3 regions of the Marinomonas sp. S3726 genome follow, and region 1 is predicted to be linked to each of the others. Evidence: predicted binding sites of a transcription regulator. Region 1 holds the regulator's gene; each other region holds the start of a gene.
The links. Region 1 encodes FNR, which switches genes on or off when oxygen is low (the NO sensors DNR and NnrR bind a similar motif). Its sites were predicted from a motif close to TTGATNTANATCAA; they were not measured.

Region 1 (6,146 bases):
GCGACATGAGGTCAGATTTAATTATGATATGTATCTGCAAAATCCAAATGAGTTTTTGAAAACAGTTATACCTCATGAGATTGCTCATATTTTTGTTTATCAATTATTTGGACCTAAAGTTAGGCCTCATGGTAAAGAGTGGAAGAGCGTGATGCTTAATGTTTTCAACTTAATGCCGAGTCGAACCCATAACTTTTCGGTTAAAGCGCCACTTAAGAGTTTTCTTTATGAGTGTGACTGTATGGAACATGCTTTAACCATTAGACGGCACAACCGAATACTTAAAGGTAGTGAATATCAGTGCCGTAAATGCAAAGGAAAGTTGAGGGCAAAGTAAATTTATCCTCATATCAAGAAGATATTAATTTGATATGAATCATTATTAAGGTATTATCTTGGCAAAATTTATCGCTATGTTTGCTTGGAGATGATATGAACAACACACTTAAACTTTTTGCTGGATTTGCTATGGGTTTAGCAACCGCTGTAATGGCTAATTTCGCGCCTATGATAGTGCCTGCAATGTTAGCTGTAATAGCCGCAGCTGTAATTATCGATTCTCTTGGAATCAACAAGCAAGCATAATGCTTTTTAGGGCTAACTTAGTTAGCTCTATATATCCTTTCTAATTCTCCCTTCGTAAAAATTTCTTTTTATTTCCCTAATAGATTCAATTAATTGGATGCGGTGGATTTGTTACTGTTGTAGAATGTCGCTATTTGTAATTATGTGAAAGTAGCAATGGATTTATCAACGAGCCCGAAAGAAAAAACAGAACTAAATAAGCTTCATAAGCGCTTAAGAAGGCAAACTGGACAAGCAATCGCTGACTTCAATATGATAGAAGATGGTGACAAGGTCATGGTCTGCTTATCTGGTGGTAAAGATTCTTATACTATGTTGGAGATTCTTAGAAACCTCCAAGCAAGTGCTCCAATTGAATTTAGTATTGTTGCTGTTAATTTAGATCAAAAACAACCTGGTTTTCCTGAGCATATTTTACCTGAATACTTATCTTCAATTGGCGTTGATTTTCATATTCTAGAACGTGACACTTATAGTATCGTTAAAGAATTAGTGCCAGAAGGGAAGACGACCTGTGGTTTGTGCTCTCGTTTAAGGCGTGGTTCTTTATATGGCTTCGCAGATGAGATTGGTGCAACTAAAATTGCCCTTGGTCATCATAGAGATGACATATTAGAAACTTTGTTTTTGAATATGTTTTTTGGTGGGAAAATCAAGTCAATGCCACCTAAGCTGTTAAGTGATGATGGCCGTCATATGGTGATTAGGCCGTTAGCTTATTGTAAGGAAAAAGATATAGAAGCTTTTTCTGAGTTAAAAGAATACCCTATTATTCCTTGTAATCTTTGTGGCTCTCAAGAAAATTTACAGCGTCAAGTAATCAAAAATATGTTACAACAATGGGATAAAGAATACCCGGGCCGTACCGATACGCTTTTTACAAGTATGCAAAATATCGTACCATCGCATATGGCTGACACGAGTTTATTTGATTTTAAAGATTTATCTATTAGTCCTGATGCCTTAGATAAATTAAATATAATTTCACTATAGGATATATTGATGAGTTTTAATAAATATGCAATTACATTTGCGCTTGGTTTGTTAAGTGTTGGAGCGAATGCATCCAGTGTTTCAGGTACATTATCTGACGATACGGCCAAATTAAATGCGTCTTTAAGTATTGATCCAATAGAAATAGAAGCAGGCGCCTTATATCTCTCTGAAGGCGGTAAGTCTGGTTATCTTGGTGTAATGATAGTTGATAAAGCAGATCCTATTGAAGTAGGTGTTGGTGCTAGATTGCGTGCTGTGGAAGGTGATTTAGGTGTAAATGACTCTGGTTATGCCATTGGATTAGGTGGTTACTACCGTTATATTATCCCACAAGCTAACCGTGTGAGCTTGTATGCTTCTGGTTATTACTACCCTGGACTTTTTACCTATGGTGATATGAAAAGACAGCATGAGGCTGATCTAAGGGTTGAGTATTATGCAACACGTAATGCAAGAATTTACTTTAGCTATAGTGTTGTTAAGACAGAATTTAATGATTATAGTGACAAATATACATTAGATGAAGGTGTGCACTTTGGTGTAGCAGCTTATTTCTAAATAAGGTTAGTTGATATAAATAAAAAGGGCGCTAGATTAGCGCCCTTTTTTTATTCGCCTTCAAAGGCGCAAAGACTATAGACAGGTATCTCTAAGTCGCTGATGATTTCACTGCCTTTCAAATCAGGAAGATCAATAATTGCTGCAACTTCCTTAATATTAGCGCCTTGTGATTTTAATAGGCTGATAGCAGCAGTCAGAGTGCCACCTGTAGCGATTAAATCATCAAAGAGTAATACTTGGTCACCTTCAGATACTGCACCTTCTTGAATTTCTAGCTCGGCTTCCCCATACTCCAAGGCATACTTTTGAGAAATTGTTGCACCAGGTAGTTTGCCTTTTTTTCTTACCAAAATTAATGGCTTCTGTAGCTCATAAGCGAGTATTGAAGCAATTAGAAAGCCACGTGCATCAATGCATGCGATGTGACTAATATCGGTTGAAATGTATCTGTGAATATAAGCATCGACTACCATTCTCAAACCCTTAGGGTCTGAGAATATAGGAGTAATATCTCTAAAGCTGATCCCTTGTTTTGGCCAGTCTTCAACGGTTTGGATTAAAGATTTGATGTAAAAATCATCGTAAAGCATTATATCGCCTTGTATTAGCTATTAAATGCTTTCAATTTTATCACAATCTTCTGACATGCCGATTAGTTTTTGCATTTGATCTAGGTCGATAATGCTAATTTCTTTACCGTCTACTTGGATCATGCCGTTTTTTTGGAATCGAGTAATGACTCGACTAACGGTTTCAACAGCTAAACCTAAATAGTTGCCAATTTCACCTCGTGACATAGCAAGTCTAAATGATGTGGCAGAGTAACCACGCTTTTTAAAGCGAGCACTTAAGTTAAGTAGCAGGGAGGCAACTTTCTCATCAGCATTTTTCTTGCCAAGTAACACCATCATTTGTTGGTCGTCACAGATCTTACGGCTCATTACTTTAAAGAGCTGGTGCTTAAGAGTTGGGATTTGCTCAGAAAGCTGCTCCAAATGAGAAAATGGGATTTCACAAACCGTTGTTGTCTCGAGAGCTTTTGCAGAAACTGGGTAAATGTTTTTATCGATACCGCTTAGGCCAAGTAATTCGCTTGGGCAATAAAAGCCAGTAATTTGTTCTTCACCGGAATTCGTAATGTTAAACGTTTTTAGTGTACCTGTTCTTACTGCATACACAGACTCAAATTCGTCTCCCTGACGAAATAAGATGTCTCCTTTTTTCAAAGGTTTTTTGCGTTCAATGATCTGATCTAATCGATTCACATCGTCATCAGCTAAAGAAATTGGCAGGCAAAGCGCGCTTAGGCTGCAATTTTGACATTGAGATGTAAGCTTGCTGTTAAATCGAGCGTTGTTAAGAGCTACAGACATAATGATCTCCCTGAACTTGATCTATGTTTCTAAATTACTTTAGAGTATGAAATTACGTTATTTAAATATTTATCAAAAGTCATGCAAATACAGCGGATTAAAAGTCTTCCTGAGTCAGTTACCTTTATATGGAGGTTTGGCTCATTTGTTAACTCAATAATGCTGTCTTCTTCTAGTTTTCTAAGTTCTGATAGCTCATTTTTAAAGTAATTTGAAAATACAATATTAAACTCACTCTCTACATCACTTGAATCTAGTTCAAAGTTGCAAATTAAAGACATAATTACCTTATGTCTTATTTGGTCGTCACGATTACTCATGTATCCCTTCATAATCGCTAACTGGCCGTTCTCAATGCTTTTGCGATAATCTTTTGTTGCCGTATGGTTTTGAACATATGTATTGCCTATTTGGCTAATGGCTGATGTGCCGAAAGCCAATAGGTCACAGTTTGCATGTGTCGTATATCCTTGGAAATTCCGTTTCAACTCTCCTTTATTTTGTGCTTGTGCCAACGCATCCTTGGGTTTGGCAAAATGATCCATTCCTATGTATTGATAGCCCGCACTGGTAAGCATATCTATGCATAATTTAAGAATGGCTAATTTAGTATCTGTGTCTGGGAATTGATCTTCTGGAATCTGTCTTTGTGAGGCAAAACGCTTAGGTAAATGTGCATAGTTAAATACAGATATTCTATCTGGATCAAGTTCGATGACTTGGTTTAGCGTATGTTTAAAACTTTCTACACTCTGATATGGGAGCCCATAAATAAGGTCAAAGTTTATTGAATGATAGCCAAGTTGACGGCTATGCTGCATTAGGCTGTCGATTAGCTCATAGCTTTGTATGCGGTTAATGGTTGTTTGAACTCTTTTATCAAAATCTTGAATGCCGAAGCTTAGTCGGTTAAACCCTAATTCTCGAAGAGCTTCTAGTTTTTCTAGGCTTACTTCTCTTGGGTCAACCTCAATGCTGTATTCACCTTTGTCATCAGATAGCAGGTTAAATTCTTGCTTGATATAGCTGATTAGTTTTTTGAAGGCTTCAACTGATAAAAAAGTAGGTGTGCCGCCGCCAAAATGAAGTTGTTGAACTTCTCTTTCGTTGCTAAGCATCAAGGACTTTAATCTGATTTCTTCAATTAAAAGCTCTAAATATTCATCACCCTTTTTATAATTTGATGTGATGACTTTGTTGCAAGCACAGTAATAGCAGAGCTTTGCGCAGTAGGGTACATGGAAGTAAAGGCTCAATGGCTTGTTCGAGGGCGTAAGCATTTCTTCAATTAATGAAAGTTTGCTAATACTGCTATTGAATTGGGGTGCAGTAGGGTAAGAGGTGTATCTAGGACCCGAAATATTATATTTTTGAATGAGTTGTGTATTCCAGAGCATCTAAACGTCCTATTAAAAATTCTTATAGTATTTTAACTGCTAAGGAGATTTAAAAATTGATATATGTCAGTATTTTGGTTGGCGTGTTTTATAAATATAGTGCTATCGAGTAAATACGTCTTGTATTAAGTTTTGGAAAAAAGGAAATGTCCATACGGCGTAAATGAGCATAAAGATTCCACTGACAGTGTTGAGGTGATACTGCTTCCAGCTATCTTTTAGGCTTTTGCTGAAAATTCCAGTTGCTAGCATAGCAGGCATGGTGCCAAGGCCAAAAGCAAGCATAAGTATAATTGCTTCTAGTGGAGTTGATCTTGCTGAAATCCAGATTAGGCTTGAATAAACGAGGCCACAAGGAAGCCAGCCCCATACGAAACCTGCTAAAAATGCCTGTTTACGAGTTCTGATGGGTAATAGTTTTTTGGCAAAAGGTGAGATATATTGCCAGCCAAACGAACCAAGCTTTTCAACTTTGAGTATTAATTGCGACTGTTTTAGGAGATAAAGTCCCATTAAGAAAAGAATTGTTGCAGCTATGGTTCTTAGTGCATAGCTTGCACTTTCATAATAATCTGTAAAAGACTGGAAAAAAAAACTAAAGATAAGCGCTAAAATTGTATAGCTAGTAATTCGACCTAGATTATAGTTTAGTTGGGTTGTTAATAAGCCTTTGTTGCTAGATGTATTGAAGGATAAGGCGCTTATAATTCCGCCACACATTCCAAAGCAGTGACCAGCGCCGGCAAGGCCAATTAAAAAGGCGGTTAGGAGATCAAATTGGCTCATTTTTCTTTATCGTTATCATCTTCTTCAAAGAGAATTCTTTGACCTTCGCGGTCAAGGTCTTCAAATTGGTCCTTTTTTACAGCCCAAGTAAAAATAGCGACAGCAATAAAAACAAAGACTGCTGCAATAGGAATTAGCAGATATAAGCTTTCCATTTTTTCTCCAACAAATTATCTAGATAGTCGACTAGCATTAAGTGCGACGAGTAAAGAGCTAAGAGCCATACCTATCGCTGCAGCCCAAGCCGGAACATAGCCTAGAATTGCTGCAGGTAGCATGATGGCGTTATAGCTAGCTGCCCAAAACAAATTCTGTTTTATGATGATTTGGCATTTCTTAGCTAGCTTGATCGAATGATTAATTGTTTCAATTTGGCTATTTATTAAGACAGCATCAGCATGGATTTTTGCCAGATCAGAGCTTGCGGCCATGGCAATAGAGGTGTTTG
Region 2 (6,146 bases), on a different contig from region 1:
TGGTTTTACAGAACCTGCGGCAATCGTGCCGGCAAAACCACGGAAATCTAGGTTAGGACGGTTTACATACTGCACAGGAAGGCGGAATTGATTGCTCTTCACATCACGGTCAATCTGAACACTTTCTAAAATGTTCATCAAAGCGCCACCTGTGTACCAAGGTGTGCTGCTTGATTCATTTACAACGTTATCACCACGAAGCGCTGATAATGGCACAAAGCGAATATCTTCGCTGGCACGGTTACCTAGTTGCTCAGTAAATGCTAGGTATTCAGCTTTAATTTCGTTGAACTTGTCTTCAGAGAAGTCGACTAAGTCCATTTTGTTAACAGCTACCACTAGGTGTTTAATACCTAACAATGCCGCAATATAACTATGACGACGTGTTTGTGTTTGTACACCGTAACGGGCATCAATCAAGATGATAGCTAGGTCACAAGTAGATGCACCTGTAGCCATGTTACGTGTGTATTGTTCATGCCCTGGTGTGTCAGCAATGATGAACTTACGTTTCTCTGTTGAGAAATAACGATAAGCAACATCAATAGTAATACCTTGTTCACGCTCAGCTTGTAAGCCATCTACCAAAAGCGCTAAATCAACTTCTTCACCTTGAGTACCTGACTTTTTACTGTCACGTTTTACGGCTTCTAGGTGATCTTCAAAAATAAGTTTTGAGTCATGCAATAGACGTCCGATTAGGGTACTTTTACCATCATCCACGTTACCGCAAGTTAACAAACGCAACATGTCTTTTTCTTCATGCTGCTTTAAGTAACCAAGAATATCTTGGCTGATCAATTCTGACTGGTGCGACATTCTCTAACTCCTAGAAATAACCTTGTTTTTTCTTCTCTTCCATTGACCCTGCTGAGTCATGGTCGATCACTCGCCCTTGGCGCTCTGAACTTTTTGTCAGTAGCATTTCCTGAATAATTTCAGGCAAGGTCGCCGCTTCAGAATCCACAGCACCGGTCAATGGGTAGCAACCCAAGGTACGGAAACGTACAGATTTCATTTCAGGTACTTCACCCTCTTTAAGTGGCATACGATCATCATCAACCATGATCATGGTGCCATCACGCTCTACCACTGGACGTGGTTTAGCGAAATAAAGAGGAACAATTGGAATACTTTCTAGGTAGATATATTGCCAGATGTCCAACTCGGTCCAGTTAGATAGAGGGAAAACTCGGATGCTTTCGCCTTTATTCACTTTACCGTTATAAATGTTCCATAACTCAGGACGTTGGTTTTTAGGGTCCCAACGGTGCTGTTTATCACGGAATGAATAAACACGTTCTTTTGCTCGTGACTTCTCTTCGTCACGACGCGCACCACCAAATGCAGCATCAAAGCCGTACTTGTCTAATGCTTGTTTCAAACCTTGGGTTTTCATCACATCGGTGTGCTTAGCACTACCGTGAGTGAAAGGACCAATCCCCTGTGCTATCCCTTCTGGATTTTTATGGACTAGGAGTTCAAGACCTAATTTCGCTACCATTTCATCACGGAAGCTAATCATTTCTTTAAACTTCCAATCTGTGTCCACATGCATTAGTGGGAATGGTGGTTTACCTGGGTAGAAGGCTTTCATAGCCAAATGCAGCATTACAGCAGAGTCTTTACCTACTGAATACAACATTACAGGGTTATCAAATTCAGCAGCCACTTCACGAATGATATGGATACTTTCAGCCTCAAGCTGCTTTAAATGAGTGAGTCTCGCCTCGTTCATAATTTCCTATCTCAGTTGTGTCCGACTTTTAAACCCTTCAAATCTTTAACAATTCAAAGTCGTTAAAAGTGAATGGATTCGGCATTTGAGAGATACTATACAGGCAAGCTATTTTCAAAAAAAGTTATAAGCAGGTGTTTTTATAGAACATTTATACATATACATATTTAAAATGAACTACATAAGCTGAGCCTATGAAGTTCATTTTAAAGGTTTGATTTTCCAATAAGAATTTTATTAAAAAGAGAATCTTTAATTCGGTAGATTACGCATGACTAAACCGTACTCAATATCAGCAGGTTCACTTTCACAAGGTATGCTCACAACATGGCCAGAGCCAGGTGCAACAGTTACGCTCTCACCTCTTCTATTCAACATGGTATTGATAAAGATAGTCCTTGAGCCTTTTGGCGTAATGAGTTCTACGCTATCACCGACTTTAAAGCGGTTTTTCACATCCAAGGTTAACATGCCATTGTGCCAACCTTTCATCTCTGCGACGAACTGCTGCTTTGTCGATTGGGAGTTACCATGTTGATAGTTCTGATATTTATCATGCACATGACGACGGTAAAATCCTTCTGTATAACCTCTGTTAGCTAAGCCTTCTAGCCTATCCATGAGGCTCATATCAAATGCGCGACCATGAGTTGCATCATCAATCGCTTGGCGATAAAGCTGAGCAGTACGTGCGGCATAAAAATGAGACTTGGTACGACCTTCAATTTTTAATGAATGCACGCCCATTTCAATCAATTTTTCCACATGCTGAATCGCTCTAAGATCACGAGAGTTCATAATGTAGGTGCCATGCTCATCTTCAAACGCTGGCATGTACTCACCTTCTCGGCCTTGCTCACGCAATAGAACCACATCATCATAAGGCTTGCCCTCACCTAATGTGGTTTTAAAGTCGTCATTTTCCCCTAGCGCCAGCTGATCAAAGCCTGAAGGATCAAACATTTGCGCTTCTTTTTTAGCCTGTTCGTACAAATGACTACCATCAGCCGGCACTATGTCACCTGACAGCTCTTCTTTGGCATCTTTAACATCATATTGCCAACGACAGGAGTTGGTGCATGAGCCTTGGTTCGGGTCTCGTCGGTTAAAATAACCAGATAATAGGCAGCGACCAGAGTAAGCAATACACAAAGAACCATGAACAAAGGTTTCAATCTCCATATCAGGTACTTTTGCACGTATCTCTGCTATTTCATCGAGAGATAATTCACGGGATAAAATGACGCGTTTAAGTCCATAGTCATGCCAGAACTTAACCGTTGCCCAGTTTACTGCATTGGCTTGAACAGAAAGGTGCAACTCTTGATCGGGCCACTTTTCTTTAATCAGCATCATCATGCCAGGGTCAGACATGATAAGGGCATCAGGGCCCATTTCGATAACAGGCTCAATGTCTCTTAGATAAGTTTTAATTTTTGAGTTATGAGGGGCAATGTTACTAGCGACATACAGTTTTTTACCTTGTGCATGGGCTTCTTCTATACCCGTTGCGAGATTAGCCATATCAAAGTCATTATTTCTCACCCTTAGGCTGTATCTAGGTTGGCCTGCATATACTGCATCTGCCCCGTAGGCAAAAGCATAACGCATATTTTTTAGGGTACCCGCTGGAGAAAGTAGTTCTGTCATAAGTCATTCACGTCGATTTTTAAAATGGGCGCATTTTAATCGAGTGACTTAAGGGGAAAAGCAAAATCAAAAAAAAGGCCGACTTAGTCGACCTTTTTTTGATTTGAATCAATTTTTTAAAATTATCAATTCCATATTGTGAGATAAATTGCGCTTATAAATAGCTCAATCTTATGGTTCAGCACTCAGTTGTTGCTCCAACATGATTTGATTAACTTGGGTATCAATTCGGTTAAGTTTACCATTCACTTGAATTCTAAAGGCATCAATAGCATTGATGGCCTCTTGATGGTCATCCAACTGAGCTTTCAGGTTAGCTGGCATATCTGGTTTAGCACTGCGTAAACCTTCTACTTTCTCATCAATTTGGCTAATGCTTGCTTCGATCTTCGCTAATGTATCTGCTAAAGATTTAACCTGATTAGACACACTTTGGTTATTGGTTTGCATTGTTTTTATTGTGTTAAGCAAATCATCAATTTGACCATTTTGCTGCTCCACTTTCACAATCAAACTTGCGGTTTCATCACCCATTTTAGATAAGGTTTGCCCAGTAACATCTTGCTCTTCACGCATAGCGTCAATTTCAAATGCACGGGTTTGGCTATCCTGCTCGACTTGATTCAAATTACCTAACAATTTATGGTAATTTGCTTCTATGTCATTGACGGCTTCACCTTGAACTGCAACAAGTTTGCCTTGTGTTGCAAGGGATTCACGTAAATTAGATTGCTTTTTATCTATACTAGCCACATTCGTGGTATTGGCTTTTATTGCCTTACGGTTAGTGTCATAAGACACACCCCATAATTTACGAATTTCACTATTGTGATTCTTTAACGTCTCTGCAACCGTCAAGTCTTGTTCATTGGCAGACACATCTGCCGCTAACAGTTGATGATCTAAGTTAGTTAGTTGAGTATTGGTAGCAGCGAGCTCAGATTTTAGTCTTTGGTTGTCTTGCCAGACCCAAAAACCAGCAGCGCAGGCAGCACCAACAAATAAAAATAACAGCAGGTACACCCCAATTAAACTAGGCTTTTTATATTGCACTTGGGGTTGTGCTTTTGCCTCATTTAAGGGTTTAACTTTAGTCGAAGCAGGAGCCAATCGTCTCTTCGTTGTGGACTGATTAGTACGACGGTCACTGACTTCATCTTGGTCCAAGGTAAGGCTTGGAATTTCTACATCATCATCTTGTCTTGGCATTGAATTCTTACTGAGCCCTTGTTTTGAATGAAAAAAAGGATAACCACACAAATTGAAGGAATATTATCTTCAATTCTTCGGTGCTATTATATATGCACCATTAACTGCTTGATAACAAGCATTTTTCAATATGAAATCGCAGGAGAAAAGAAATGGCGTTTGAATTACCAGCTCTACCATACGCAAAAGATGCTCTAGAGCCTCACATGTCAGCGGAAACATTGGACTTCCACCACGGCAAACACCATAACACTTATGTTGTTAAATTAAATGGTCTTGTTCCTGGTTCTGAGTTTGAAGGCAAAAGCCTAGAAGACATCATTGCATCAGCTCCAGCTGGTCCTGTATTCAACAATGCAGCACAAATCTGGAACCACACTTTCTTCTGGAACAGCCTAAGCCCACAAGGTGGCGGTCAACCAGCAGGCGCACTAGCTGACGCAATCAACGCTAAATGGGGTTCTTTCGAAGAGTTCCAAGCAGCATTCAACGACAAAGCAGTTAACAACTTCGGTTCTAGCTGGACTTGGTTGGTAAAAACAGCTGAAGGCGAATTAGACATTGTTAACACTAGCAATGCTGGTACTCCTTCTACTGACGGTTACACAGCACTATTGACTGTTGACCTTTGGGAACACGCTTACTACATCGACTACCGTAACGTTCGTCCTGATTACCTAAAAGGTTTCTGGGCGCTAGCTAACTGGGATTTTGCTGCTGCTAACTTTGCTGCATAAAATCAGTTAGTTTTGTTTTAAGTCTTGGCTTAAGGGTTTGTGGAAACACTTAAGTCAATTTAAAGCAAATAAAAACGCGATTCAAACCCAGTCTGAATCGCGTTTTTTTATGTCTAAAAGTCTTACCTTAGGCTTTATTCAGCGTCTTTCGCGGCTTTAGCAGCTAATTTAGTTTGAATAAAAACGGAATGAGGCACATATAAAAGTTCACAGATACGTCTGATGCGATAGTCTTCATATTCATCTAACACGCCATCAGCATAAGCAACACGCCAGAGAGCACCTACTAGTGCTTCTTTTTCGTCCTTACCTGCATGCTCATTAATAGCATTAGTAAATTGGAACATATCATTAGCTGATTCAACGGATTGTTTTATGTCAAGGTAGAGTTGCTCAACTTGCTCTAGTCCGGTTTCTTTCTCTATTAACTTTAAAACTTGCTGCTTTTCAGTTTCTTCAATTTTCTCATCGGCCAACATGACTTCAATAAGCAGTGCCGCAACCGCTTGCTGGTAAGACACAGCTTCTACCGCTTCTTCTGGATCTTGAAATTGCTCAATGATTTTTTTAAATGCAGCTAACATGCTTTCTCCATTTATTTATTTTCTAAGGCTTGATTCAAATAGGCTAAATTCAAATCAATCAATTTATTTGGAAATTGTCGATAATCAGGATAGGGGCAGAAAATTAGGTTTTGATCGACTTTCAAAAGACCTTTTTCATCGACTTGAATAAAGTCTCTACTCTCTTTTAGTATCGACTGCATTTGACCACCGCAAACATAATAAATTTTATCCTGATCAAAATTTTCT
Region 3 (6,146 bases), on a different contig from region 1:
AGAAAATGAAGTATCATTGATTACCTCTAATACTTCAGAAATCATATTAGAAATTGAAGAAGTAAATAGGTTAGAGCAACTTCAAGAAATTTGTGAAAATGCTGTTATCTTTAGATCTGCAAGTGCTAAGAATGCAATCCTTCCAAGAACTCAATTACTTGACAGAATGTCAATGCTAAACAATCTAGCACCTTCTTTATTTTTACTATCAGAAGCAGAACAACTACGGGCAGGAAATGAAATTTGTAACCTGTTAAAAAATCGACTTAAGACTTGGAATAGAGTTAATGAGGTCGTTGAAGGCAATATAAAAATAGATGAGCTAGTAGGGATAGAAAGAGTTGAAAAATCTGAAATTGAGTTAATCTCAGCACCTCAAGCTCTCACTTTTAAAACTTAAAATAAATGATTATTCGTCAATAGAAATTAAATCCTGTGGAACTACCTCCAGCCATTTTTTTATAATTTCATTAAGGCTGTCCTCATTCCAGCTATGTATTGCATCCTTCAAGATATACTTACAGCAAAACGCTTCAATTTTAGAAACGAACATATCTGAGAAAACTCTTTTACTATAAATTTGAGTTTGATTTTTCCTTGCATTCTCATAAATGTTAATCAATGTTTTTTTGATCATATATTGTTCAATATAAGAGTTCGGAAAAGGGCTAATGTGCATTTTTTCAATAACGTCTTTTCCTGCCCAACTGAGTAAGCTGTATACTTGAGAGACTGATAGTTCATCTAAACAGGATTCAAAGTATTGCACTAATTCTGCATCAATAGTTAATTCAATTACTTTATCTCTAGCCGTTTTACTCGCTAAGGCGCAGCACCTCTCAGATAAGATATTACGTAAAAATTCTTTCAAATCAGAGATATCTTCAGTACTCTGAAAGCCTAATTTGATGTCCTCTTTTAATTCTGATAAAGCAGCGTTCAACTTTAAGTCATCACTCTCAAATACATAAAGATTCAGATACCCACCTTCAGATAAATAATCAACAAGACGATTCAATTGCTGACTGTCATTAGAAGTAATTGAAATTCGACTGAGATGAAAATCAGGTCTTATTGAGTTGTATCTTTCAGCTATATAACTTACATCTACCAAGCAGTTATTAATTGCAAGCTGGGACATAATGTCAGAGTCAATGTTTTCACAACCTGTCATTACACCACCAAATTCACTGTATGGAAGCTCGTTCTTCCCGCCATTTTTAAATCTTAGTAAATAGATATAATAAATTATTTTTTCAATATAAGAGAGGAGCGAAATATCAGGCTTTTCCTTGCTTTGATAAAATTCATTTTTTAGAAACTCACTAACTTTTTCCCGCTCTATGTCCTCACAGCACTTTGAACAAGGTCCGTTATACTTTGATAATTTTAAACGTGAAAATTCAGAACGAGAATTAATTGCTTCTGGAATATTACATTTTGGGCATCGTGTTTTGCCAGGAAAGACATCTACTGCCGAAGAATCAGAAACCAAGCAGTTAATATAATGAATAGTTGTATTATGAATTTGTGCAACTTCTTTAATAGTATGAACGAAAGTCCTTCGCTCAGTATTTATCTCCCAAAACGAGCATAGAATATCAATATCGCTATCACTAATAGGTTTATAAAATACTAACAAGTAGCCCTCGCATCATCCATATCGTAAGAATAGTACATACAAATAGTATATATAATATTTATAAGCAATTGTTTTTAATTAATTTAATGAAAAATAGTATATAAAATGGGGTTATTTTTCTTATTCAGCATTTTCTGACCTATCCCCTTGAGCTGCAGCTTCACGTACACTTTCTGTCACCTGAGGACGCTTCTCTTTCCACAGATACTTTAATTCTGCAGTCAGTTTTTGCGCTCCTTCTTTCGTAATATAAGCAGATTTAGGTGGCATAGGTGGGCGATATCGAGACATGAAAACTTCCAGAATTTAGACAAACATTAATTAAACTAACAATAACTCAAGCAAACAGCTTTAATCACTAATCCCTTTTAATAAGCTAGCTAATGCTTGCTTGCCCTCAGAGCTAAATCGCATACATGCCTTACCATTAACCACTACACTTTCCCTTGAGCAATCCTCATCTATTTCAATGCAAGCTAAACGAAGCACCTCTAAATCTTCTGAGGTAAGGTTAACGGCACCAATAAATAAGTACCAGTCAGTGCAAGGAAGGTCTCCAGCAATTGCGTGCTGTAGCAAAAAACAACAGTAACTATTATCAACTCGATAATAGGGCATGCTGGATCTAAACTTATAAAAGAAGTAAAAAACTAAGGAAAATAAACTAAAGACAATAAGAACAAGTCCTACAAAGGCGAACATCTATCCCCCTAATTCTTTGAAACTACTTCAAAGGATACTCAAGCAGAGCAACTTTAGCTTGCTCTAACTCATCTTGATATCGCGCTTCACACTTCATCATTTCCATTCTAAATTTTCTACGTGCATCCTTGGGTAGGTTATTCCAACCGTCATGAGTCGGAATATGCTCAGTTTCTGCATACACTTTATAAAAAACACCAATGGTTTCATGCTCAGATAAATCAAGGCTCAACTGATCCAACAAGGTTTTCACTCTTATACTTGCTTCCATCCAACCTAAATCTTCAGACCCAACCACCTTAAGCAAGACATGAATACTTTCGATTCGTTTTTTACGACCTTCCAAGATATTTCTTTCAGCCTCTTGCATCTCTAATTTGCGCTTATTATCTAATTTAAGCTGACGAGAAATAACAAAGGCAAGCGCCACAATAACAATAACACCAACAACAATGGCAAGAATAAAACTAGTAGTAGACATATTAGCCTCAAGAAAGGGTGATACAGGCACTAAGCGCCTTTTAAAGGCGATATTATGAGGTAATCAAGTGAATCCGACAATCTAGAAAACAAGAATTAAAACAGGGAGGGGAATTAGAATTCAATTTTATTAATCAAACAATTCATTTGATCACAAACTGAATTCTAATTTTGAGATAAGACGTTAAGGCTTGATCACTTAACTTCCTTTTTATATTTTTTATATCCGACATAACCAAAACCAGCAAAAAATGCCACCATTAGTCCAACAATAATCAAACCTGAAACAACAACAGAGTCTAAAAACATAACTGCTCTCCTTAATAATTAAGAGCAATTATGTGCCTATCCTCTAAACAGTTAATGACATAAATCAATTGTTTTTTTGACCAAAGAGGCATCCGAGCGCTTTCTTGATTTAAATCAGAAAACCTCACAAGAGCAAATCAGACGTAAGGAACCTGCGATTAAGTCACCTCTTCTCAATCTGCTCTTTTGAGGCATATGGGGAAAAAGCACTAATCAAGGCACTACTGTTACGTAATCTAGATGCCTTTCGAGAAACGACAATACAGGGTGTTACTTTTTCTGAAATGCCGAGTAGGCATTATTTAAAGACCCGAAGGGCGTGATCTAAAAGACCTATCTTTAGGTTGTGGACCTTATCAATAGAATTGCTATGAAATTGCGGTCCTTACCATAAATCTAGCGGCTTTTATCCACACGCTAAAACGGGAGAACTTATTCACAGGTTCATTAATTAATTGCCAGTACTTTTTGCATCCAGCGAGAAATATCAACGACCTGCTCTGGGCACACAGAATGCGGCATAGGATAAGATGCTTTTTCAATCTGATAACCTTTTGCTTCTAACTCGCCATGCGCTCGAACAGCTAATTCATAAGGAACTACAGGGTCTTGAGTACCATGATGAATAAGCAGAGACGCCTGCCCATTTATAGAGTCCGTCGCCATTGGGATCAAATTAGCATCAGCCAAATAAGTCGATAAAGCCATCACACCAGCAAGTTTATACTTACCCAACAAACCAACCTGATAAGCAATTACTCCACCTTGTGAAAAACCCGCCACTAAAATACGCTCTGAAGAAATACCAGCGTCTATTTGCTGTTCAATCAATTGAGTAACCTGCTCTACAGACTCATCAATATTTGCCATATCCACTTTACGCTCCAGTGACATCTCTAGAATGTCGTACCAAGCCCGCATCGGCATACCACCATTAATCGTTACAGGGCGCATTGGCGCATGCGGAAAGATAAAACGTATAGCAGCACTCTGAGGTAAATTCAAAGAAGGTACAATTGCTTTAAAGTCATTACCATCTGCCCCTAAACCATGTAACCAGATCACAGCTGCATCCGCTTGCTGACTTGTTTCTAACGTTAAAAACTCAAGCTTTTTAGACAAGGTAAGTCTCCATAAAACAATAAAAAAGGCTATCGAACAAAGCTCGATAGCCTAGCATAATTTACTTTAAAACCCTCTAAGCAATAAAAAAGTTTTAGTGATGAGTAGGAAAATGCACCTTAGTCACTGTTTGCTTTTCATCAAGCTTGAGCAATACATCCACCTTATCAGGCATTACCGACATCATATGCATAGTAAGTCGCTCATAATATTGCATAAAAGACTTAAGCTCATCATCAGACATAACAGTGAGATCTATTTTATTTAAACCATCACCATGAATATCGAGTAAGTGCTCTTCCAGCAACCTCTCTTGCTTATTACGCCAATCATAAACAACCTCATAATTAGGTGCCTGCATCCATAACATCAACTCAATACGCGCAAACAGTTGCTTATAATCCTCCTCTAAATACTGATTCACTTGCTGACGCCAAATACCTTCAGCATCCATTTCAGTTTCAAGCTGATTAATAGGATCCACTAAAGATTGCTTTTGTTCCGGCATACCGACACACCAACCTTCAAACAAAATGACATCAATTGGCCCCTCAACCTCCTGCCAATCTTTAACATGACGCCTTTCATCCGTGGATTTATCAAAACAAGGCAAGCGCATCACCTCACCAGCTTTAAGGTTTGCCAATCTGTCTAAAATATTATTTATCAAAGCTAAATCATGTGTACCAGGCACACCACGAGTCATGAACATAGAATGTACATCACGAGCCATATGCTCACGCTCTACTCGCGTCTTATAAAAATCATCAATACTTAATACTATGGTTTTTTTATCATACGCCTTATATAAAACGTGGCTCAGCACTGTTGTAAATACAGTTTTTCCGCACCCCTGCACACCGCCCATACCTATTATTAAAGGATGAGATCTTGGTTGGGCAAGCTGGGCAATCCAGTGGGCAAAAGGTAAATATAAATCCTCCAAGTGATCACTAAGAGAAACATCTGCGTATAAAGACTTTAAGGTTTGCTCAACGTCAAAACGCAATCTATGAATGAGAGAAGCTTGATCAGTGGTAAAAACACTTTGCTGCAACTGGTTCCAGGTTAAGGCCTGTATATTCATCATCAACCACCTCCTAAAGGTTAGGGACAGCACGATTAACCAACACCCATTCAAATCCAGTTAACAAAAAATTTAAAGTTAATTTATAAAATCAAAAGCTTAGACAAATAAATCAAATCCAAACCTATTATCAAATCTTATGATTAAGACAAATGAACTTCAGGGTGTGTTCGTATCATCCTTGATAAACTATAGACGCTCTCTTCTTTTTTCCCAGTTTTTTGAGACAAGCTCAGTTAGAATAGATACTGATATTTAAAACTAAAACAAGGTCAACTGCCTTTCTGAAACCGCTTTTAATCTATACCCCACGCCGATCAACCTTACTGGCATCTGACGCCTTGCATAAGCCTCCACTAAAAGGTCAGTAAAAAAAGCAAGCTCGTCACCTGCAACATAAGCAGTTTCAATTGTCGTTTGCTGAAAATCAGAGAATTTAAGTTTTAGATAATACTTAGCAAATTGTGCTATCCCTTTTTTGTTTTTTATTCGCCGCGCCAATTCAAGCAATAAGTCTGGCAATTTAGCCTCACAAGCAGCAACGCCTTTTAAATCCTCAGCAAAGGTTGTTTCCACTGAAATGCTTTTACGCACAGAGTGGCTTTTAACTGGCCTTTCATCAATGCCATAAGAAAGTTGCTGCAAACGATATGCCCAGCTACCAAACTGCTGAGACAACAAAAGGTAATCTACTTTTTGTAGATCATCACAAGTTTCTACTTTTAGTTTTGACAATTTTTCTTGGGTCACCCGACCCACTCCATGGATACACTTTACTGGGATTGAACGAACAAAGTCCTCCTG

Region 2: the regulator FNR is predicted to act here: its motif matches at 3,487-3,500, upstream of yegQ (tRNA 5-hydroxyuridine modification protein YegQ).
Region 3: the regulator FNR is predicted to act here: its motif matches at 3,188-3,201, upstream of ccoM (cytochrome c oxidase subunit CcoM).

The regions. Positions count from the first base shown of each region.
Region 1 covers NZ_JXYC01000012.1:164,151-170,296, forward strand. Annotated here, with positions in the region: gene TW85_RS11395 (SprT family zinc-dependent metalloprotease) at 1-337, shown strand, start outside; gene TW85_RS26155 (hypothetical protein) at 433-585, shown strand; gene ttcA (tRNA 2-thiocytidine(32) synthetase TtcA) at 742-1,578, shown strand; gene TW85_RS11405 (YfaZ family outer membrane protein) at 1,588-2,139, shown strand; gene TW85_RS11410 (adenine phosphoribosyltransferase) at 2,190-2,732, opposite strand; gene fnr (fumarate/nitrate reduction transcriptional regulator Fnr) at 2,754-3,515, opposite strand; gene hemN (oxygen-independent coproporphyrinogen III oxidase) at 3,545-4,912, opposite strand; gene TW85_RS11425 (sulfite exporter TauE/SafE family protein) at 5,015-5,698, opposite strand; gene ccoS (cbb3-type cytochrome oxidase assembly protein CcoS) at 5,695-5,853, opposite strand; gene TW85_RS11435 (heavy metal translocating P-type ATPase) at 5,869-6,146, opposite strand, start outside.
Region 2 covers NZ_JXYC01000032.1:44,703-50,848, forward strand. Annotated here, with positions in the region: gene cysN (sulfate adenylyltransferase subunit CysN) at 1-819, opposite strand, end outside; gene cysD (sulfate adenylyltransferase subunit CysD) at 830-1,738, opposite strand; gene yegQ (tRNA 5-hydroxyuridine modification protein YegQ) at 1,991-3,388, opposite strand; gene TW85_RS21065 (hypothetical protein) at 3,560-4,597, opposite strand; gene TW85_RS21070 (Fe-Mn family superoxide dismutase) at 4,750-5,334, shown strand; gene TW85_RS21075 (TerB family tellurite resistance protein) at 5,469-5,918, opposite strand; gene TW85_RS21080 (hypothetical protein) at 5,930-6,146, opposite strand, start outside.
Region 3 covers NZ_JXYC01000016.1:5,046-11,191, reverse strand. Annotated here, with positions in the region: gene TW85_RS14330 (VPA1269 family protein) at 1-400, shown strand, start outside; gene TW85_RS14325 (hypothetical protein) at 410-1,642, opposite strand; partial or broken gene TW85_RS25985 (transcription elongation factor GreB) at 1,766-1,933, opposite strand; gene TW85_RS14320 (hypothetical protein) at 1,994-2,344, opposite strand; gene TW85_RS14315 (DUF2489 domain-containing protein) at 2,367-2,825, opposite strand; gene ccoM (cytochrome c oxidase subunit CcoM) at 3,020-3,133, opposite strand; gene TW85_RS14305 (dienelactone hydrolase family protein) at 3,581-4,255, opposite strand; gene TW85_RS14300 (hypothetical protein) at 4,350-5,345, opposite strand; gene dinB (DNA polymerase IV) at 5,604-6,146, opposite strand, start outside.